DNA from 3 places in the Alteromonas sp. 4NH20-0056 genome. Region 3 is predicted to be linked to each of the others. Evidence: predicted binding sites of a transcription regulator. Region 3 holds the regulator's gene; each other region holds the start of a gene.

Region 1 (7,757 bases), on a different contig from region 3:
CTGTGTTGATCATAACCGCTAATGTCTCGTTGAATAAATAGTTTGTTTGAGAAAAATAAATGTCAGATAGCGCAATAAACCAAAAGGTTTCGACGATTCTTGGAATGGTCCCTGAAGGGTATGTCGTCAGTTATGGGTTACTGGCTGACTTGTGTGGATTACCGGGTCGCGCAAGATTAATGGGTAAATGCCTAACTACAATTTCAGCGCCCATTGCGTGGCACCGCGTGGTCAGGTCTGATGGTAAAATAGCGTTTCCCCCTGGGTCTGACAAAGCAAACGAGCAAGGTGAAAAATTAGTGTTAGAAGGTGTTGTGGTAAAAAATTTTAAAGTCAGTATGAAGTATTACCTGTGGCAGCCTGATCTTTATACAGTATTGGCAAAACTCCCCTATTAAGCGCATACTGAAAATTGGTCGATTTTTTAACCCGCAAAATTACAAGTAGTGGTCACTCGATGTTAAAGAAAGTCAGCATAGAACATCTTAAGGTAGACATGTATGTCCACGAGATTGCAGAGCACAAAGGAACTGTTTCAATAAAGACGAAAGGTCGTGTGACCTCGCAAGCTATTATCGACGCGTTAAAAAAGAAAGGCGTAAAATCAGTGATAGTAGACACTGAGAAAGCGTTTTCTGAAAAAGACAATACGCAATCTGCTTTGGACGTGGAAATTGACGGTGTAAAGAAAGTAAAAGCTACCTCTTTAGTTGATGAACTTACCCGCGCCACTGAACTTCATAAAGAAGGAAAGCAAATTCAGGCTGATTTGTTAGACAGCGTAGCGAAGCAAACCTCTCTTGATATAGACATCCCTAAGGTATTCACGCAAAAGCTAGTGGCATCGATACACAGAAACCCCAATGCGTTACTTTGTCTTACAAAAATGCAGGAGAAAGATGATTATCTTCTTGAACACTCCCTAAATGTTGCCATTATCTTGGCAAATTTTGCTAAATATTTAGGGCTAAGCGAGCAGAAAATCGATGAGCTAGCGCATGCTGCCTTTCTTCACGATATAGGGAAAATAAAGGTAGAAGATGCCATTCTTCACAAGCCCGGACGACTAACGCCAGAAGAAATGGAAGAAATGAAACGGCATGTTGAATACGGTGTCGATTACCTTCGTGGGGAAAGTATTCCTGAAAATTTAATCACTATTGTTGGAGAACATCACGAAAGGCTTGATGGGCTCGGTTACCCTCAGGGTAAAAAAGGTGATGAAATCAGTACAGAAGGGCGCATGCTGGCTATTGCAGACATGTACGATGCGCTTACAGCCGAACGGGTTTACAAGCCTGGGCTATCCAGTCAGAAAACATTTTCTATTCTACTCGCCGACGCGCCAAGCCGTCTTGATGTGACTTTGGTCCAACGCTTTATTCAATGTATGGGCGTGTACCCGGTAGGAAGTTTAGTACTGTTATCTAATGAGCGAATTGCTATGGTAATGGATCAAACTGCGTCGCCGCTTAAACCAAAAGTAAAAGTATTTTACTCGGTTCGAAACAGCCACTTCTTGCCCCCTAAAGATATTGATCTGAATTCGGATAATTCATTGAGCGTAACGAAAGCCGTTTTGGCTACCGATTACAATATAGATGTTAAGGGCTTTTTCGAGCGATCGGTAGCGGTGTAACGTAAAGGCGCTGTAGCTTATTAGGTACATAAATAACGTTCGGCATGCTGTAGTCTTTACAAAATGTGCTGCAGATCTGCAAAGAGATAGCGTGCTTACCCTGTGAAAAATTACTAGAAAATTGTCGTAATCTGTTTAGCGTACGTTCATATTCACCCATCTATACTGCACAGTATCAACGAATTGGGCGCGTGCAGTGCCTAATGCATTACTGCTCACTCCATTGTGGAATGCTATTTGCTGCATATCCACTATGCGATTGCGCTTTTAGTTACTTTTATAAGCGCTGTATACACAGGTTAGACATTGAGGACGTTATGAAAAAATTATTTACTGTAGGACTAATCGCCGCATCACTTTCTGTTGCTGGTTGTGCTAACGATCCAAACAATACACAAAAAGGTGCGGCTATAGGCGCTGTTGTTGGTGCATTACTCGGTAAAGCGACCGGCGACAATGATAAAAGCCGTTACGCTTGGGGCGCAGCAGTAGGTGCTATTGCAGGTGGTGCAATAGGCAACTATATGGATAAGCAAGAAGAAGAGCTAAGAAGTGAGCTGTCAGACACTGGCGTGCAGGTAGTGCGTGAAGGTGACAATCTAAGGCTTATCATGCCAGGTGATATTACATTCGCAACTGACAGCTCGAGTATCAGCCCTAACTTCAATCCTGTTCTACAAGATGTCGCGAAAGTTGTGAACAACTATGAGAAAACGGTGCTAATGATCAAAGGACACACCGATGATGTAGGTGCAGAGCAATACAATCAATCGTTGTCTGAGCGAAGAGCAAGTGCGGTAAAAAATATATTGGTAAACTTTTCTGTGAATTCCACACGGATCACAACTGTGGGTATGGGGGAATATTCACCGAAAGTACCTAATGATAGCGCAGCTAATCGCTCGATGAACCGCCGCGTTGAAATGGAAATTCAACCGTTAACGGCATCAAACACCTAGTCAATATCGAGTGTTTTTATGTGCTAAGCCATTTTAGGTGGCTTAGCACATTTACTACTAATGGCTATGCTTTAACGCTTTAACTTGATTGGCCACATCGCCTGCTATTGCATTTGGGATGGGGATAGTCAGATGATACTGACTGATTTTCCATAGCTCCCCTACTTTTATCAGTACGCCAGTACCCCTTGTTTCCCCTAGCTTTTCGTTATCCAACAGTTCATCAAACCACGCTACGTTCTCGTCTGGCGAAAAATAGATGTTTCTATCGCGAGGGAGATACGTCCAGCCCGTACCTTTATCAAAGTGTGGTTTTGCATACGCTTTAAAGGCCTCAACCGTCCAAACTTCGCCAGCGTCAGTGCCTAAAAACGTTGCACCGGGGGCATAAAGCGAGAAATACCCTTCATAGTCTGCGGTAGACGCTCTCTCATGTAGTGCATCTAATACCTTATCGATTTGATGTTTGTTATCTGTCGCAGTCGCTACAGAGGTTGTCATCAGTAGAACAATAAAAATTAAAAATCGCATTGTTTGTACTCATTTAAGCGCTTGTGCTGTTAAGAGAGTAACGTGTTTTTTGTAATAACGCGTCACTATGTATTCATTATGATGTGGCAATGTAATTCAAATGGCCAACGATACGGGTAAAAATAAGTGTTCTACTCTCGTTAGGAAAAAGGTGCAACGGTTCCATAATCATGAATATTAGGAGCAAGCGTTTGCAGTTCATTGGCTTTTAAGGGCAGTTCGTACATAGTGGAGAGACATTCGTTCGCCAAGGCTTTCGCGATTTCTAACGTAGAATATTCTACTGAGCATATCGCACTTTTCTCGTGGTTATGAGTATGCGCCGATTGTGCACCTGGCGCATACGCCACCAATATTGATAAATCATTTGGTAATTCCATGCCCAACTCTTTCGCACTATTTGTCACTGACTCAGCGAGCAAAGTACTGGTACATATTACCGCTGAAAAGGTAGAGCCGGTGGCAAGCAAATCCATAAGAGGGTCAGCGGTTTCATTATTATTTGCATGAAGCACTGTTGCGCTGCTAAAAAGCGCAAATATGTCGTCATTCTTTGCGGTGCTGTCGTCGTATATCAGGGCGATATCTGTATGTCCTTGGCTAATCAAAAATGCGTTTGCACGTATTATGACGTTCACAAGCGATGCTGTAATGGCATGTTCGCTTGCATTGGTAGCGGATGTATTGAGAACAACTAACGGCTTACTTTTATTGCTAAGGTGTTGTGCGGTAGGTGCAATGGTGTTTACGACAACGCCGTCACACCCTTGAGCTAATAAAAACGATATGGCGTCACGTTCCGACGTTTCTGTATCGTGAGAGAATGCGACTACGCAGTGTTTCTGATGTTTGCGTAGCATGTGTTCGAATGAAAATAATAAATGCGAAGCAAATACCATATTGGTATTTGGCAGTACTATGCCAATGGCATTGGTATATTTTGAGGCTAATGCACGCGCAATATGGCTAGGCGTATACTGTAGTTCATCGGCAGCCTTTCTGACTTTCTCTGCCATAGCAGGGTTGACTGACTCCTTGCCATTGAGTACGCGAGAGACGGTAGACAACGATACACCTGCATGTTTTGCTACTTCGTAAATAGTCGCCATTGTATAGCCTTATATGTTTGTAAGTACTTACTTTAAGGTGATAAGTTAATATAAGTATATCGTTAGAATTAAAAAATGGGAAAGCGCTTTCTTTAAGGGGATGCTAACGCTTTTCTTAAACCCTCAACATCCAATAGTTAGCTGGCGTTGGCCACAATACGGTGTGCGAGCTCGGCGATGCGAATATTGTTATCCATTGCAGCCGATTGCAGCTTTTTGTAAGCCTGATTTTCACTTAATTTACCTTGTTGCATAAGCAGTAATTTAGCCCTATCTATTACTCTTTGCTCATTCAATGCTTGTTTAGCGCCATTAAGCTCAGTGGTAATATCGTGAATACGTTGTGCTTGCTCTCGAATTAAATCGTAGAACGACTTGTGTGCAGAAAGTGAGGAAGGTGTTAGCCCCTCGACTATATCGTTATCGGCTATTGATAGCCCTTTAACGGTTTCATCGAAAATCATCGAAATTGGCGCCCCATCGACGGGAGGGGTACTGTTTAAAGACGCGACTAACTGTTCGTTATTTCGAAGTTCTTCTTCCGCCTCACTTATCCTTTGCGCAGCTCGTTCAATTAGTCTATCGGTAATGTGTTCTTCAATATCCCGCATATCATCAATGCGTAATGTAGCGATATCGTACCAAATCTCACTTAGTGAAGCGGTGCATGAATCATTATCGTCAAGCGCACAAATCATTTTACGGAGTCGTTTAAGGTGCCGTGTGTGTTCACTGTCTAATTGTTGTTGCCACATGGAAAGTTCAGTCGCATCTGCAAACTTAGTGAAAGTATCAAAAGCATTGTTTTGAGAATCAGTCAGTGCGGTAATGCGGTCGCATAAAGAAGATTGAAAGTGTTGAGATGAGAACCCGATAGCCCCACATGCCCGCTCTTGACCTGCGAACTCTTTGCCTTGAATGAAATTGAAGAGCGCAACGAGAAGCGCGGTAATGGCGGGATCACTAGCCACATCTGCGGCCTCAAAAATTACGTCGATAAATGCGGCTATCAGTCGGCAAAAGGCATTAGTGGATTCTGAAGGCGTGAGTTGCTGTGAAGATACTTTGCTGCGTAAGCCATTTAGGTTGTCCATGCCTTGAAGGGAAAATGTAATGCTGTTTATTAAACGGATCCCTGAATCTTTATCTGAATTAGATAAATAAAGTGCATGAAGTAGGCTACGAAGCTGTTTTTCACTTTCTTTGCTAACTTCTTCTTGCAGTGCCCGTTGCTCTTTAAAGCGTTCACCTTTAGAACAAAGGAATACATTACTCATGCCTCGCTCACGCTGTAGCTGGTGGATCATGTCTGTAACGGCTTTCACTACTTTACAGTTTGATGATAAGTGGCGGAGCGCTTGAATTTCCTGATGCTTAGCCAATAAAAAGAACCGTTTTGTTATATCGCTATGTGTCGCCATCGTGAGGTGTCCAAAAGCTGTATACCAAGAATAAGCAAAAGTTGTTCCTCTCAATCGTTTAATAAATATTTAGGTTATTTTGCTCTAAAACAGTCTTATTTTCGTGTTAATTTGCGCCTTTATTACATTGGGCCAATACAACCCCAAAAAAGATGTGCCTAAAATAAGTTTGTCTGCCCCATCGCGGTGCGTTTTTTCACGTGTCGAGTGCACGGCGCGTTTCTATGAAAACATACAAAAATTCAAAATTTGACGTAAAATCATGTATTAGAACAATATTTCAAAAAAATGTTCGTGCATAAATATTGGCACTAATGTTGTAACGATTATATTTAGAACAACCGAACAATGTATCTTGGCAAATAACAAGATAAGGACAAAGGCGTCCGCAACTTATTTCTTTGGAAATAAGAGCGGGCGTTTTTTTATGCCTTTAATTTAGGCTGAAAATATTTTTGGCGATTATAAACAACAGAATAGGTGATTAAAGATGGCGTATTTACTTCCCTCCGAATTTGCAACCAAGATGGTTGATGCAGGCGAATCCAAAATATACATGTCTACTCGCGACACACTAATTCGCGCTTTTATGGCGGGTGCCATTTTGGCGTTGGCCGCCGTTTTTGCCATAACCATTGCGGTTCAAACAGGAGTGTTTTTAATTGGTGCAATACTCTTCCCTGTAGGTTTTTGTATGTTGTATCTCATGGGGTTTGACTTGCTTACGGGGGTCTTTGTGCTCACTCCGCTGGCCTGGCTGGCAAAGCGACCGGGTGTAACATGGCCACAAATTCTCCGCAATTGGGGCTTAGTGTTTTTAGGGAATTTTGCAGGTGCGCTGAGCGTGGCATTTATGATGTCGTTTGTTTTCACCATGGGTTACAACATTGACGGCGGTGCTATAGCTACAAAGGTGGCGGGTATCGGAGAGGCGAGAACGCTAGGGTATGCAGAGCATGGCGTTGCTGGCTGGTTTTCTATTTTTATTCGCGGCATGTTGTGTAACTGGATGGTATCGCTTGGTGTTGTTGGTGCAATGATATCTACTCACGTAAGCGGTAAAGTGTTGGCGATGTGGATGCCTATCATGCTGTTCTTCTTTATGGGTTTTGAGCATTCGGTGGTTAACATGTTCTTGTTTCCATTCGGCTTAATTATGGGTGGCGAGTTCTCAGTGATGGATTACTTTATTTGGAATGAAATTCCTACCGCACTCGGTAATTTAGTGGGAGGCTTAGCGTTTACTGGTTTAACTATTTATTCAACACATGTGCGTACCGCGCCTAAACGCGTTATCGCTACAGGTGCTAGCAACAAAACAGTGCTTGCAGCAAAAGTGAATGACAAAATATAAACCGTGATCACCCTTCGACACGGTGCCTTTTCGAACAAAGGCACAAAACCGATTAATCAGGACCATCATTGTGTGGTGGTGCCTGATTTTTCGCCATCTGCAAATTTTGATGCTATCGCCATTGTCTCTGACGGAATAAGTAGCAGTCAGGTTAGCCAGTATGCAAGCAACTTTGCTGCTGAAACGTTTGTACGCGAATTCCCGTTAACAAGTGACGTGTGGTCTATATCGAGGGCGGCACAACATGTGTTACGTAGTATAAATACAGAGCTTTACATAAAAAATCAACAAAGCCCCTATTTTGAAAACCTTGATAAAGGGTATGTCTGTACCTTTAGTGCAGTCATTTTGAAAGGACAGTCTGCGGTGTTACTACATTGTGGTGACAGTAGCATTTATCACATACACCGCGGTGAAGTAACGCTTTGCACCCGTCAACATCGAGAAGCCGGCGAGGGCAAAAATACTTATTTAAGTAATGCACTGGGTATTCGGCCTAACTTAACCGTTGATATTACCACCCTAACGGTAGCGCCTAACGATATGTTTGTATTAATGACAGATGGCATAGCGGATACCTTGTCGCCAAAAACATGGTACGCGATACATCAGCATAATACATCTAGTGCAGATTTGGGGGCGCAGCAAATAGCGCAAGCAGCATTGAATGCAGACTGTGACGATAACGTCACGATAGCGCTGCTTGACGTATTGTCCATTGCAAAAGAAGAGCAAACACCTTAC
Region 2 (7,757 bases), 620 kb from region 3:
AACGATTAAAGCGAGATTCTGAGAAGTCGTTAAGAAGAACGGTATTAACTTTAACATCAAGGCCGACCTCTACTGCCTTATCTAGCCCCTTCAATATTACGTTTAGTTTATCTTGGCCGGTTATCGCTGCAAATTGTCGTGGGTCTAAGCTATCAATACTAACATTTACTTGATCTAAGCCCGCGCTTTTCCACGCTACTGCCCCACTATTTAAACGTGCGCCGTGCGTTGTCATTGCCACGCGCTCAATACCTGGCGTAGATGCAGTAAGAGAAAGAATATCGAGAAAATCTCTTCTAAGGGTTGGCTCTCCCCCTGTCAGGCGTACCTTTGACGTCCCCAAACCTGAAAAAGCACGGAGCAACGTGTCTATTTCATAGAGAGATAAGAAATGATCATTTGAAGGGCCTTGGTAACCATCGGGTAGACAATACTGACATCGAAAGTTACACGCCTCTGTCACCGATAAGCGTAAATAGTGAAATTGACGGCCAAAACTATCTTCTAACAAACGATTTCCTAAAGAGGCTAAAAACAACACCTAACATAACAAATAACACGCATAATTCCGAGCACAACCTATGCGCTGTAGACTAAGCAGACTTGATCTAATCGCTAACATTTACGGTAAGCGATACAGATAGGACCCTCAATTTCTCAAATACTATTCATAATACAGAGAAACCAACGAATTTCGCTGAACCTTATACAGTAAATGCGTGTAATTATTACGCTTTAACCAATATCCGTTATACCATTGACCCATTCTACCTCGGCACTTTGTAATCATGCGACGAAATCGATTTCCAATAGACGACAACGAACCCGTAAAATGGCGAGTATTAACCCAACTGTGGCCATACTTATTAGAATTCAAACATAGAGTCGGCCTAGCGCTACTTTGTCTTATTGCAGCAAAGGTCGCTAGCATCGGGTTGCCTTATGTATTGAAGTATACTGTCGATAGCCTGAATGGCGACCTCACCACGTTAGCTGTGGCCGTCCCTATCAGCCTGATTATTGCTTACGGGGCATTGAGGCTAACGAACGTGTTGTTAGGTGAAGTGCGTGACACCCTATTTGGCCGTGTCACCGAACGCGCCATGCGCCGACTTGGGCTTAAAGTTTTCAAACACCTCCATAATTTAGACCTCACTTTCCATTTAAATCGTAGGACAGGCGGGCTATCGAGAGACATTGAACGTGGAACCACCGGCATTGGCTTTTTAATGCGCTTTATGGTGTTTAATATCGTTCCCACGCTGCTAGAAATCAGCTTAGTTGTCGGGCTACTATTGATACAGTTTGGGTGGTCTTTTGCCACTATTATTGTGGTAAGTGTTGTCACCTACGTAACCTTTTCAATGAAAGCAACGCACTGGCGAACGCGTTTTGTTACTCAAATGAATGAAGCTGATTCAACGACTAACTCCCGTGCCGTAGACAGCTTACTTAATTTTGAAACCGTAAAATATTTTAACAATGAGCGTTTTGAAGCCAATCGATATGATGATGATTTAGCAAACTGGGAAGTTGCACGACGAAAAAACCGATTATCCCTATTCGCGCTCAACGGGGGGCAAGCAAGTATAATTGCACTTGCCATGACAGCTATGATGGCCAATGCTGCATTTGGTGTAATGGACGGCACCATGACGATAGGCGACTTTGTATTGATAAATGCCTTCACAATGCAGATTTTCATGCCGCTCAATTTTCTTGGGTTTGTGTACCGTGAGATTCGTGGTTCACTCGCTAATATCGACAAGTTATTTGCGTTACTCGAACAAACGCCGCTTATTAAAGATGCACCACACGCCACTACGTTGAGGGCTTCCAACCCAAGCATCCGCTTCAACAACATTCATTTTCATTACCAAGAAGCACGGCCCATTTTAAAAGGCGTTAGCTTTGACGTTCCTGCTGGCGCAAAAGTGGCGGTGGTAGGAGAAAGCGGTGCTGGGAAATCTACGTTGATGAAATTGCTCTTCCGCTTTTATGACACTACCTCAGGCGACATTGAGATTAATGGACAGTCAATAAGGGAAGTTACTCAAGAGAGCCTGCGTACCAATATTGGGATTGTGCCGCAAGATACCGTGTTATTTAACACCACGTTACTTGAAAACATACGGTATGCAAAACCCGACGCGTCACTTGATGAAGTGAAGCACGTAGTAGCGCTGGCGCATTTAACTGCATTTATCGAAAAACTGCCTGACGGGTTAGATACCACGGTAGGCGAACGCGGGCTAAAATTGTCTGGCGGAGAAAAGCAGCGAGTTGCCATTGCACGAGCCCTGCTCAAAGGTACGCCTATCATGATTTTCGATGAGGCCACCTCGTCACTCGATAGCGGCTCTGAGCAAGCGATTCTTGGTGCGCTTCGCAACGCAGCGAAAGGCCACACCAGTTTAGTCATTGCGCACCGCCTTTCGACAGTGATTGACGCCGATATGATATTAGTACTGAAAAACGGTGTGATCATTGAGAGAGGTACGCATAACGAGCTCCTCTCTTTACAGGGTGAATACGCCAATTTGTGGCGCGCGCAACAGGAGTAGCGCGCTCGTTGCTTACAACTTGCGTCTTAACGCTGGCAACAATAGAAGCAGACTAAACAGTAACAAGGTTGAGGGGGCGCTGACCTTTGCAGCGTCATCGGTCACTAGGCGGTCGCTTGAAATTTGAATTGCGTAATCTCCGGTACGACTATCACCATTAATATCTTCAAAGTTTATTGCCCCAGAGCCCGCCCATAGGCTATCGTCGTTGAAATCGATTACTCCACCCTGTACTGCGCCATTTAAGAAATTGTTGTATTGCACAAGCACCGCTACATAGCTACCTGCAGTCAGCGTCTCAATGATCTCTGCGTCAAAACTCGTTAAACTTCTGTCATCATTGTCTTTAATAAATTCGCCTATCGACGAGAAGAGAAACAACACGGTATCAAAGCCGCCTTCGGGAATAAACGTGGTATCAAGTAAGTCGCCACCTGAGTAGCCAAACGACGTAATCGTTACCTCGGTGGTATCCGTCACGGTAAAAGGCATATAAAAACGCTCATCGTCATCAGTAAAGGTGCCGGTAAACGTAATAAACGCTGCACTTGAACATGATGAAAAAGCGAGAAGGAAAAGTAACGACAATAATCTCATTAAGGCCTCGAAATTAGGTTAAGACAAAAGTATAAGAGCAATATTAACTAAGCAAAATTTGAGCCTAAAATTTAACACAATACTATCAGAGACTTACAAACTAGCTGAACGCCGACTGTTAACTTTTTTGACAGTTTCCTTTACCGTATACGCAATGAAGTTATCTTGTGGGTTTCGATGAACGCAGAATTAGTTAAACACGCTATCAACAGTGTGATGCCTTTTGGAAAATACGCAGGTCGTAGGTTATTTCACCTGCCCGAGCCCTATTTAGTGTGGTTTCATAGCAAGGGGTTTCCTGACAATGAACTCGGCCAACAGCTCGCGCTTATCTATGAAATAAAGCTCAACGGCTTAGAATCTGTGGTAGCGCCTTTACTTGACGATGACTAATTTCTATCTACATACTGCTAGTGAAGAATGAAAGCACACACTAAACGACGCAAAGATGACAGGGTCAATCAACGTATCTTAGCGCTTCACCAAAAAATGGTAGATAAAATCCTTGCACACCCCACCTTGCTTGAGCCGATAAAGAACACGCTTGAAATGCGCTATAAAGCAAAACTCATGCGGTACGGCAGTTATATGTTGTGGTCTAGTATTTTAGAAACCATCGACACACCTGAACTATTCAGGTCGCTGGTGCTTGCTGACGATACGCGTACAGCAAACTTGCGAAGAGAAACTATATTAACGGGAATATTAACCGAAGAAGAAAGGCGCGATGTGTTGGCGTCAATAAATGAGTAAGAGGAGATTATCTCTCCTCTTACTACCTATATTATGCGTGCTTTAGATGGTCGGCAACCAAGAATGCCATTTCTAACACTTGGTCTGCATTTAATCGCGGGTCACATTGCGTTTTATAGGCTTGAGCTAAGTCGTCGTCACTTATTGCATAAGCGCCACCCGTACACTCTGTTACATGCTGACCTGTCATTTCTAAGTGAATACCACCTGCGTGCGTACCTTCCGCGTTATGGGCTTGGAAAAACTGTTTAATTTCTTTCAAAATAGCATCGAAATTTCTTGTTTTATAACCACTTGACGCTTTAAACGTATTGCCGTGCATTGGGTCTGAACTCCACACCACGTGGCGCCCTTCCGCTTTTACTCTTCTAAGCAGTCGTGGCAAATTATCTGCCAAATTATCTGCCCCCATACGTGTAATTAACGTTAATCTACCCGGATCGTTATTCGGGTTAAGCGCATCAATCAAACGAATTAGATCGTCTTCCTGCATGCTCGGGCCCACTTTCACACCGATGGGGTTATGAATGCCGCGGAAAAACTCAATATGCGCATGGTCTAACTGACGCGTTCTTTCACCAATCCACACCATATGTGCCGAGCAATCATAAGGCTTACCAGTTAGGGTATCGATACGTGTAAGTGCTTGCTCATAGTTTAATAGCAAGGCCTCATGCGAGGTAAACAGTGACGTTTCGTGTAACGTCGTGCTGGTTTTAGCATTAATACCAATCACATCCATAAACGCTAGCGTGTCTTGAATACGAAGCGCCATATCATGATAGCGCTCTTTTAACGGGTTATTTTCTACAAACGCCATGTTCCAGCGATTCACTTCATGTAAATCGGCAAGCCCACCTTGTGCAAATGCACGCAGCAAGTTTAGCGTTGATGCACTTCGATGATAGGCTTCTAGAAGACGCTCTGGATCAGGTCGGCGTGATGCCTCGGTAAATTCAAAGCTATTAATAATATCACCACGGTAACTAGGTAATGTTACGCCGTTAATCGTTTCCATGTCTGATGAACGAGGCTTAGCATACTGCCCAGCCATACGCGCTACCTTAGTAACGGGGCAACGACCAGCAAACGTCAGCACGATAGCCATTTGTAAAAGAACTTTGAACGTATCTCTAATTTTAGGCGCGTTGAACTCATCAAACGATTCTGCGCAATCGCCACCTTGAAGTAAGAAGCCTTTACCTAAACTCACTTCACCAAGCTGGCGTCTAAGTTCGCGCGCTTCTGCAGCAAAAACCAACGGTGGATAAGTACTTAGCGTCTGCTCTACTTCATGCAAGCGCACTTGATCGTCGTAATGAGGTTGCTGAAGAATAGGTTTGCTTCTCCAGCTGTCTACTTGCCAATTGCTCAATGAGGTTCTCCCGAAAATATGAATGCACCAACGACAAACCACAATGCCGCGCTGGTTGTAAGAATCGTAACTGGTCTAGCACTTTACCATATCTGGTGAAAGGAAATAGGGGCGCATGCTTGAATTTCTAGAAAGTTATCGTGCTTGCTTATAGCAAAATGACAGTTAAACGTCGTTTCAAGATTATCTTTTGTTACAACCTGTCGTGGAATACCGCTGTCTATCATGCTCCCCTGCTTTAACAACCACACATGCGAACTGTAATTGGCACTTAAAGCAAGGTCATGAGAACTCATTACTACCGTATTTCCTCGCGCGCAAAGGGTTTGAAGTAACGAGACCAGTGCATACTGATGACGAATATCTAGCCCCTGAAGTGGTTCATCGAGCAATATAATTGCTGCCCCCTTCGTGACTGCTGGCCATACTTGAAGTAGAACGCGACATAGCTCTACGCGCTGACGTTCTCCGCCTGACAGTGTATTTAATGACTTACTAGCAAATTGCTGTACTTCTAGTGCGGCTTCGACAATATCAGGCACATCGTTGCCATTTGCCTTATAAGTAGAGTAAAAAGACAAATATTCTGACACTTGCAATGGAAAGGCTGAATAATTTTGCTGGCCCAGCATGCACCTTATGCCTGCTAAGCTTGAAAGCGGCCACGTTGCTATGGCGTTACCTAACAGCGTACATGATCCTTCATCGATAGGGGTAATCCCCGCGATAACATTTAATAGCGTAGATTTCCCCGCTCCATTTGGACCAACAAGGTGCACACAATCGCCCTGATTTATCTGACCGGTAATATCGGCCAACCGTTTATCTACATCGATTGATGTTAATAACACCACGTTCGTCATCGCACATGCCCTTTAAAAAGCGCATAGACCAATAATGGCCCTCCAAGGGTAGCCGTTATCATCGACACCGGAAGCGTTATCACGCTAGTTAACTCAGACGCGCACGCTACCAATAACAACAACACGCCTCCCGCCAGTGCTGACAAAGGAAGCAGTAAGCGGTTGTCGTGCCCTAGCAATAGGCGCAGAACGTGTGGAATTAACAATCCAACGAATGCAATGGCACCGGCAATAGACACCGCAGCGCCAACTGCAATGGCACTTGCTAGTAACGTGCGCTCTGTGAGTTGTTGCACGTTTACCCCACTGCTAATGGCTGCAATATCTCCCGCATACAACTTATTTAGCGATGTCCCTTGTCTTATTTGATACACCACACTCACAATAATAACCGGGCCACTTACCCATAAAATGGGCCAAGTAGTTTGGTATAAACTGCCCATTAGCCAAAAGGTAAGGTTTCTTAGCGACTGCGCATCACTAAATAAATACAGCCACCCCACCACCGCACCACTTAACGTAGATACAGCAATACCCGATAAGATTACGGCGGTTACAGAGCCCTGTAGGCGTCTCGCAAGACGGTAAATAAGAAAGGTGGTAAACAGTGCACCCGCAAAGCAACTGGCTGGCAGAATGACATAAAGAAAAGGCTCAGCCCAAGCGGGTGTTGCTAACAACATAAATGCAGCAACCAAACTTGCTCCACTAGTGATCCCAATGATCCCAGGGTCGGCTAAGGGGTTTCGAAGCACGACTTGCAGCGTGGCTCCACTTGTCGCAAGCGCAGCGCCAACGAGTAAAGCAGTCACCACCAGAGGCAACTGAACATGGGTGAATATATGTTGCTTTAACGCAATCGGCGCTTGCTCAAACCATACATTCCACATTATGCCTACTACAAATACCATAAGCGCCGAAACAAGCAGCCCTATGACAAGTGTTTTTGGCACGCGCTGTGACATTATTGATTCTGTTTTATGTGAGCAATTAAGCCATCTGACGCTTCCTCGATAAGATCAAGTACAAGGTCAAACCCTTTTTTGCCACCGTAGTAAGGGTCTGGTACTTCTTTATCTTCACTATCAGCAAACGCTAAAAACAAATGCACCTTATTATGGTGTTGCGACGGCGACATTCCGCGAAGGTTAGATAAGTTACTTTCATCCATAGCCAAAATATAATCGAACTTTTCAAAATCGCTTTCATCAACGCGGCGACATTTAAGCCCCTTAAAGCTGTAGCCTCTCTCGACCCCCGCTGCTTGAGAGCGCTTATCTGGCGATTTGCCGATATGATAGCCATGGGTACCTGCCGAGTCGATAACAAGGTCTAACCCCGCATTGGCTGCTTTATGTTTGAAGACCGCCTCTGCGGTTGGCGAGCGACAAATATTGCCCAAGCATACGAAAAGAACAGAGGTTTTTTGACTCATTTGAACAATCCTATTGTGGCTATAAACGGGTATGACTAAACTTTTTTAATTCAATCACGTATGATACGCCGTCAGAAAAAATGTGGAACTGTTATGACCGCACATGTATTAATGTTAAGTAGTTCACGCCAAGGCAATGAACCCTATCTGGAACATGCGAGCGCGCATAT
Region 3 (7,757 bases):
TTGCTTCAAACAAGTCACTAACCATTGCAGCCATTAATGCGGTGACCAGATTTACCGCCAGCCATACCGAGCGGCGCTTCGTACTTTGTAACACGGGCGCGAATGTATCTTCATCATCGTCGAGACCGGCCATACTCATCATCGAGTGCTCCGCATCTTCACGAATGATATCAACGACATCATCAATGGTGATACGCCCCACCAGGCGGTGTTTTTCATCGACAACCGGTGCTGACAGCCAATTATAGCGTTCAAACAAGCTAGCAACTTCGTCATCAGGCATGTTTACCGGAATGGCTTCAGATTCTTCATCCATCACATCTGACACTTTAGCAAGTGTTTCAGCGGTTAATAGGCGTGTGACTGGAACAATACCCACGAGGTTGTCCGTGCGGTTTACCACGTAAAAGGTATCGGTGTTTTTAGGCAAATCGCCTTTTAAACGAATATAGCGAAGGACAACATCTACTGTTACGTCAGGACGAAGCGTGATGGTATCGGTATTCATGATGAAGCCAGCGGTTTCTTCACCATAGGACAGCGCTTGCTCAGCACGAAGCCTGTCTTGAGCGTCCATCGAGTCGAGGATATCTTGCAAAATGGTATCCGGAAGGCTGCTCAGGGTTTCCGCTAAGTCATCGGTATCCATTTCCTCGAGTGCATCGACCACATTAGCCGGTAGCATTTTTGAGATAATGCCATTACGAACATCATCAGATAGTTCTTCGATGATATCGCCGTGAAAGTCGCTATCGATAAGCTCCCACAGTTCATCACGGGTTCTACTGGGGCTAGACTCAAGGATATGGGCAACATCTGAAGGGGGAAGTTCTAGTAACAGTTTACGTACAGATACAAATTGACCATTACTCAGGGCAAGGTTAAGGGCCCTAAGTTGGTTTTGTACGTATTTTGGAACGAGCGCTTCAGCCATGCTTGCGTGATGCCTAATTACCTGAATCGGAAGTCGTTATAGGATATCGCAAATAACACGACGCTGTCATGGAAAATGGCGAAGCGAAGCACGTATTTGTGTCAGCGTGAGAAAGGCGACGTAACGTGAAGACTATTCGTCTTCGTTAAACTTACCCATGATAAGTTGTTCAATGGCGACCATGGCAGGTTCGGCGTCTTTTCCGTCTATGATAACGGTGACTTCCTCTCCTTGGTGGCTTTCTAACATCATCAGCCCGAGTACGCTGTTCGCATCTGCACGTTTATCTGTGGCGACTAATTCGATTTTTGCATCAAACTGATTCGCGAGCTTCACAAGCTGCGTGGCCGCGCGGGCATGCAAACCGAGCTTATTGACGATAGTAAGCTTTTTTTCAATAGCCATTATTGGTCTAATTCCCGATGTCTTATTTGTACGTCAGGGTGAATCTCACTGAATGTCTTTGCCAATGTTTGGGCAATAAACACAGAGCGATGTTGACCGCCTGTGCAGCCGATAGCAATGGTGACGTAACTTCTATTATTACGCTCTAAGTGCGGCAGCCACGTAGTGATAAGATTTTGAATTTGCCAAATAAACTTGGTTACAACAGGCTGAGAACCCAAGAACACTTCTACCGGTGCATCTAACCCTGTGTGATGACGTAAGTCAGGTTCCCAATGGGGGTTAGGAAGAAATCGTGCGTCAAATACGTAGTCAGCGTCTTTTGGGATACCATGCTTGAAGCCAAACGATTCAAAAACCAATACCAAGCGAGAGCTTTTCTTGCCAAGTATTCGTTCTCTAATAAGCTCAGCTAACTGATGAATAGTCAGCTTGTCAGTATCAATATATAAGTCTGCACGTTCAATAACAGGCGCAAGTAATGTTGATTCTGCTTTGATTGATTCTGATAATGACTTATTCAATTTAGCCAGAGGGTGAAGACGACGGGTTTCACTGAAGCGTTTTACCAGAATGTCGTCGCTCGCATCGATGTAGACAATAGTCATTGACCATGAAGAGGGCAGGTAGTCCAGAATTTCGACGAGCTCGTTAGGATCTTTTGGCAGATTTCTTACATCAATACTCACTGCAACTTGGTCGTATTCATCAACGACCGTGTGAGTGAGAGTAGGAAGGAGGTTAACAGGGATATTGTCTACACAATAATAGCCTAAATCTTCCAACGCACGCAGCGCCACTGATTTTCCTGACCCAGAACGACCACTGATAATAATCAGCTTCATTCATTTTCTCCCTTTAAATAACAGTGATTTACCCAAGTGCGGTAATAATATCGTCACGAGTAGTTGCGCGTCTAATGGCTTTTAGTGTGTCTTTGTCGCTTAGCTTGCGAGCAACGGTTGCCAAGGTTTGTAAGTGACCTTGTGTTTGCTCCTCAGGGACAAATAATGCAAAAAATATATCAACGGGCTTTTCGTCAATGGCGTCAAAATCGATAGCGGGAATGCTAGTGACCACAATGGCGATAACACTAGATAACCCCGGTAGGCGGCCATGGGGCAGGGCAATGCCGTTGCCAATTCCTGTACTTCCCATGCGCTCTCTAGCAAGTAGGCTAGCAAGGGCTTCTGCCTGATCAATATCCTCGTTGTTATTCGCGGCAATGTCGCTAATGATTTCGAGAATTCTCTTTTTGCTATTGCACTGAACCGCACACTCGGTGCGGTCCAGACTTACGATGGCTTGTATGTCCATGCTTTACTACTAATGTTTTTTGAGTTTTTCCTTATGCTTGATGACCTGCCTGTCGAGTTTATCGACCATGCTGTCTATCGCCGCATACATGTCTGTATTCTCTGAGGATGCAAATACTTCAGCACCGCTCAAATGCATTGTTGCTTCTGCTTTTTGACTTAGTTTTTCAACGTTCAGGATGACATGCACATTAGAAATGTGATCAAAGTGACGCTCAAGTTTAGTGAACTTCGTATCGACATAATTACGCAAAGAATCGGTGATTTCAACATGATGACCCGTTAGGTTGATTTGCATATTTCGTCTTCCTTATGTTTTTTAAGCCCGTTAAATAAGGCTCTTGCGTTGGTTCGACGGTGGAATCGACAAAGATTCCCGGTATTTTGCTATCGTCCGCCGAGCGACCTTTATGCCCTGCTCGGCCAACAATTGAGCAATCTTGCTATCACTCAAAGGCTTGCTCGGCGTCTCGGCCGCAACAAGCTTTTTAATCAATGCACGGATAGCGGTTGAAGAGCACTCTCCACCTGATTCCGTGGCAACGTGGCTTGAGAAAAAATACTTTAATTCGTAAATACCACGGGGGGTATGCATATACTTTTGTGTTGTAACGCGAGAAATGGTTGATTCATGCATATCCACCATCTCTGCGACATCATTTAACACCATTGGTTTCATCATTTCTGGACCATGTTCAAAAAAGCCCATTTGTTGCTGAACGATACAATTAGCAACTTTCATTAGCGTCTCATTTCGAGACTCTAAACTTTTGATGAACCATTTAGCTTCTTGCATGTGAGAACGAATAAACTGTGAGTCGCTACTGTTCTTGGAGCTTCTACTCATTGCCGCGTACTGCTGATTAACACTAAGCTTAGGCAGGCTGTCTGGATTCAGTTCCACCACCCAACGTCCGTTCTTTTTCATAACTGACACGTCAGGAATAACGTACTCGGGTTCTTTCGTTTTAAGTGCACTGCCTGGGCGAGGGTTTAGCGTTTGCAGTAGGCGCATGGCTTCTCGAAGTTGGTCTTCTTTTAAGCGACTCTTACGCATGAGTGTGCGGTAGTCTTTACTGCTTAGTAAGTCAGAGTATTCTTCGATAAGTTGCTTTGCTTCTTCTAGCCATGGTGTGTCTTCAGAAAATTGACGCAGCTGAACCATCAAGCATTCTTGAGGGCTACGGGAGCCAGAACCAATAGGGTCGAACATTTGAATACGTTTTAGCACGCACTCAATTTCATCCATCTCTACCTGTTCTTCAATATCTTCGCTTTTAATGGCTTCTAATATGTCTTCCAACGACGTGGTCAGGTAGCCTGACTCGTCTATAGAATCGATAATGGCCATGGCAATAGCACGGTCAGTATCTGAAAAATGGGTTAAGCGCATTTGCCACGACAAATGCTCTTGAATGTCATCTGTCGTTTCGCCTTGGAAAATAAAATCATCATCGTTATTTGATGGGCCAGGTGCGGGGGCAGACGACGCCGAATAGTATTCATCCCATGTACTATCAATAGGAAGCTCGTCGGGCAAATCATTTTTTTCCAGTGCATCACCAGACTCGATAGTATCGCTTGATGCTGAAGGTGCCGCGTCTAAACGCGAATCGTCTCCGTCAATATTGTTGCGCTCAGCTTGAGGTTCATCGGAACCGTCCTCAACTTCTAAAAGCGGATTTGAGTCCAACGCTTCTTGAATTTCTTGTTGAAGGTCAAGCGTAGACAGCTGCAGAAGCTTAATGGCCTGCTGAAGCTGTGGAGTCATAGTAAGTTGTTGACTAAATTTTAGCTGTAAAGATGGTTTCATCTACGTCTTATTTTATGCTCTGTTATGCGTATACCGAGTGCGAAAATAGCTAAATCGCTTGCGACTTACTATTAACTATAGCCTGAATTGCTCGCCTAGGTATACATCCCTTACTTTTTGATTACTCAAAACTTGTTCCGCGGTGCCTTGGGCGATTAATTCACCATGGCTTACGATGTAGGCTTTCTCGCAAACATCCAAGGTTTCGCGGACGTTATGGTCCGTTATTAAGATCCCAATTCCTCTATCTCGCAAATGCTGGATAATCTTCTTTATATCATTAACTGATATAGGATCAACACCAGCAAATGGTTCATCAAGCAAAATAAATTGCGGGTTGGCTGCTAACGCCCGTGCAATCTCAACACGACGACGTTCGCCACCCGAAAGACTCATGCCTGCACTATTACGTATATGGTTAATATTAAATTCATCAAGTAGCGCATCGGCTTCTTGTTCTTGCTGCTCTGCATTTAAATCTTTACGGGTTTGCAAGATGGCCATAATATTTTCATGCACAGTAAGCTTTCTAAAGATAGACGCTTCTTGAGGTAAATAGCCAATGCCTTGACGAGCGCGCTCATGCATAGGTTGATGCGTAAGTTCTGCATCATCAATCGTAATGAGCCCCTTATCAAGAGGCACTAAGCCAACAATCATGTAGAAGGTCGTGGTTTTACCAGCGCCGTTAGGCCCGAGTAGGCCGACAATTTGGCCAGTCGATACCGATAAGCTCACGTCTCTTACAACTTGGCGCGCTTTGTAAGCTTTTGCGAGGTTTTTTGCACTCAGTGTTGCCATGCTTAGTTATCATCCTCGCCGTCGTTGTTGTCATCTGCTGCTTTTTTTATTGCTTCAGGCGTGAATACAGTCGTTACGCGACCGTCTTTATCGTTATCGCCACCGGTTGCCAACAGTTGCTCAGAGATCATGTCGAAAGTAATGTTGTCACCTTTTACTTGGCTGGTGTCTTGTTGTAATTCCGCATTACCGCTCAATGAAATAGTACGCTTGACGACTTCATAGCGAATTTCATTTGCCTTCGCGCTTACTGGGGTGCCATCTTCTAACGTTTGTGAAAAGCTTGCAGGAGCGCCTCTGGCGATAAATACTTCTCTTCCTTCTCCCTCACTGGCGACAACTTCAACTTCGTCAGCAATAATAAGCAAAGACCCTTGAGAGATTCGGACATCGTCCTTAAAAAGCGATGTTTTATTTTTTCCATCAACGAATTGTGATTTCGAATCGACTTTGATGGGTTGATTAAAGTCGTTTTCATCACTGAATGACGGTGTGGCAACGCTACCTAGTAATAAACTAGTTACTAGGAGAATAAATGGTCTGAACATGGTCTATTAGCTCATATTTTTGTGTGTCTAAGTTTGCATTAAACCCATTGCTATTAATGACATACTGTGTGCCTTGGATATTCACACGTTGGTCAGACGTCATTTGTTTAGAGTTTAAATTGATCTGGATATACTGGGTTGTAATTCGTTTGACAAAGTCATTGTTCGTTTGGTTCTCGATAAGCACATCTTTTTCTAACTGAATCAGCTCATCATTGTAAAGTGTCCCTTCTTGTGCCGACACTACCCAAGGCGACTCTGTGCTATCGGTGTAGACTGAGTATCTGGGCTTTTGAAAAAAGACAAACCCCAATTCGTCGTAATGCTCCATTGAGGCCGCAAATACTTTGTGGTTAAGCTTGCCTTCAACGTTATACAAGGTTGTTGTCAGGTTTTTTGCTTGATAAGCAGGTTTTAGTGCATTTTGCCCTTGTTGTTGTGAAGACGCTGGCTCATCTTCCATCCACGTAGGTAGATACATAAGCAGTGCAAGAATGAAAAGGGCTGATATGCTGACGCCAAGCCGGTTCATACGCTGGCACCATGAATACCAAACTCTACACCTTGTGATTGCAAGATAGTGTCGCTTATTTCACGAACGGCACCGAAACCACCCGGAAGTGATGTAATCCAGTTTGCCTCTTGCGCGACCAATGGGTGAGCATCATTGACAGCAATGTTAACGGCAGCGCGTTTAAACATGCCAGTGTCAGGCATATCATCACCTACCACGGCAACCTGCTCAGGGGTTAACGATAGCGTTTCCATTAATGCACCTAATGCATCATATTTGTTTTCTTCCCCTTGAATAATGTGTGACACATTAAGGGCTTTCATTCGGCTTTCAACAATGCGCGACTTTCGGCCAGTGATAACAGCGACGTCAATGTTGTGCTGCACCAACGCCTTAACACCATAGCCATCTCGAGTATGAAATGCTTTTAACTCTTCGCCGTCATTACCCAAATAAATACGTCCGTCAGAAAAGACGCCATCTACATCACAGACGAGCAAACGTATCTGTTTTAGCGCATCAAATAACGCGCTTGGGATTTGCCCATATAGCGTGTTAATCGCATTGTCCATTACAAGACCCCCGCTTTTAGCAACATATGCATATTGAAGGCACCTACGGGTTTCCTGTTTTCATCAACAACCATTAATGCGCTAATTTTATGTGTTTCCATGAGGTTGAGTGCTTCAACGGCAAGTTGTTCAGCGAATGCTGTTTTTCCACCTACCGTCATAACTTCATTCACTCGCTTAGAATGAAGGTCTATTCTAGCATCAAGAATACGGCGTAAATCACCATCAGTAAAAATGCCGGTTAATACGCCCTCATCATCAACGATACCTGTCATTCCCAAGCCTTTTCGAGATATTTCGAGCAGGGCATTAGCTATCATGGTGGTTTCGTTAACGAGGGGAAGGGCATCTCCTGACTGCATAATGTCGCTCACTTTCAATAACAGCTTTCTCCCTAAGCTTCCGCCAGGGTGAGACAAAGCAAAGTCATCAGAGGTAAACCCTCTTGCATCTAAAAGTGCGACGGCGAGAGCGTCGCCCATCACCAACGTGGCAGTAGTGCTTGAGGTAGGCGCTAGCCCTAGCGAACAGGCTTCTTTATCGACGTGGATATCTAACACAATATCGGCGTGCCTGCCTAACGAACTTTGTTCACTATTAGTCATGGCGATAACCGGCACATTCAAGCGTTTTACGACGGGAAGTAAATTAACCAGTTCGCCGGTTTCACCTGAATTAGAAATTGCTAGCAGTACGTCACCCTTGCCAAGCATACCCAAGTCGCCGTGATTGGCTTCCCCAGGGTGCATGAAAAAGGACGGTGTACCGGTGCTTGCAAGCGTTGCGGCAATTTTGTTACCGATATGGCCAGATTTTCCCATACCACTTACCACGACTTTGCCGGTGCAATTCAT

What was found. Region 3 encodes sigma-54, which starts transcription at its own class of promoters, with help from an activator protein. Its sites were predicted from a motif close to GTTGGCACGNNNNTNGNNT; they were not measured.
Region 1: the regulator sigma-54 is predicted to act here: its motif matches at 5,964-5,982, upstream of AC27EZ_RS08910 (formate/nitrite transporter family protein).
Region 2: the regulator sigma-54 is predicted to act here: its motif matches at 3,211-3,229, upstream of AC27EZ_RS00025 (DVUA0089 family protein).

Annotation. Positions count from the first base shown of each region.
Region 1 is NZ_BAAJLS010000004.1:56,176-63,932, forward strand. It holds gene AC27EZ_RS08880 (MGMT family protein) at 60-398, shown strand; gene AC27EZ_RS08885 (cyclic di-GMP phosphodiesterase) at 458-1,639, shown strand; gene AC27EZ_RS08890 (YiaD family glycine zipper/OmpA-like lipoprotein) at 1,957-2,598, shown strand; gene AC27EZ_RS08895 (nuclear transport factor 2 family protein) at 2,656-3,129, opposite strand; gene AC27EZ_RS08900 (LacI family DNA-binding transcriptional regulator) at 3,270-4,238, opposite strand; gene AC27EZ_RS08905 (nitrate- and nitrite sensing domain-containing protein) at 4,376-5,659, opposite strand; gene AC27EZ_RS08910 (formate/nitrite transporter family protein) at 6,150-7,013, shown strand; gene AC27EZ_RS08915 (bifunctional protein-serine/threonine kinase/phosphatase) at 7,017-7,757, shown strand, end outside.
Region 2 is NZ_BAAJLS010000001.1:2,927-10,683, forward strand. It holds gene moaA (GTP 3',8-cyclase MoaA) at 1-511, opposite strand, end outside; gene AC27EZ_RS00020 (ABCB family ABC transporter ATP-binding protein/permease) at 789-2,564, shown strand; gene AC27EZ_RS00025 (DVUA0089 family protein) at 2,577-3,161, opposite strand; gene AC27EZ_RS00030 (DUF3820 family protein) at 3,339-3,554, shown strand; gene AC27EZ_RS00035 (hypothetical protein) at 3,582-3,914, shown strand; gene AC27EZ_RS00040 (class II 3-deoxy-7-phosphoheptulonate synthase) at 3,946-5,289, opposite strand; gene AC27EZ_RS00045 (ATP-binding cassette domain-containing protein) at 5,373-6,152, opposite strand; gene AC27EZ_RS00050 (FecCD family ABC transporter permease) at 6,149-7,117, opposite strand; gene AC27EZ_RS00055 (low molecular weight protein-tyrosine-phosphatase) at 7,117-7,587, opposite strand; gene pepE (dipeptidase PepE) at 7,681-7,757, shown strand, end outside.
Region 3 is NZ_BAAJLS010000001.1:617,943-625,699, reverse strand. It holds gene mgtE (magnesium transporter) at 1-934, opposite strand, end outside; gene AC27EZ_RS02790 (HPr family phosphocarrier protein) at 1,067-1,339, opposite strand; gene rapZ (RNase adapter RapZ) at 1,339-2,184, opposite strand; gene ptsN (PTS IIA-like nitrogen regulatory protein PtsN) at 2,213-2,656, opposite strand; gene hpf (ribosome hibernation promoting factor) at 2,666-2,953, opposite strand; gene AC27EZ_RS02770 (RNA polymerase factor sigma-54) at 2,984-4,468, opposite strand; gene lptB (LPS export ABC transporter ATP-binding protein) at 4,544-5,269, opposite strand; gene lptA (lipopolysaccharide transport periplasmic protein LptA) at 5,272-5,817, opposite strand; gene lptC (LPS export ABC transporter periplasmic protein LptC) at 5,786-6,349, opposite strand; gene kdsC (3-deoxy-manno-octulosonate-8-phosphatase KdsC) at 6,346-6,903, opposite strand; gene AC27EZ_RS02745 (KpsF/GutQ family sugar-phosphate isomerase) at 6,903-7,757, opposite strand, start outside.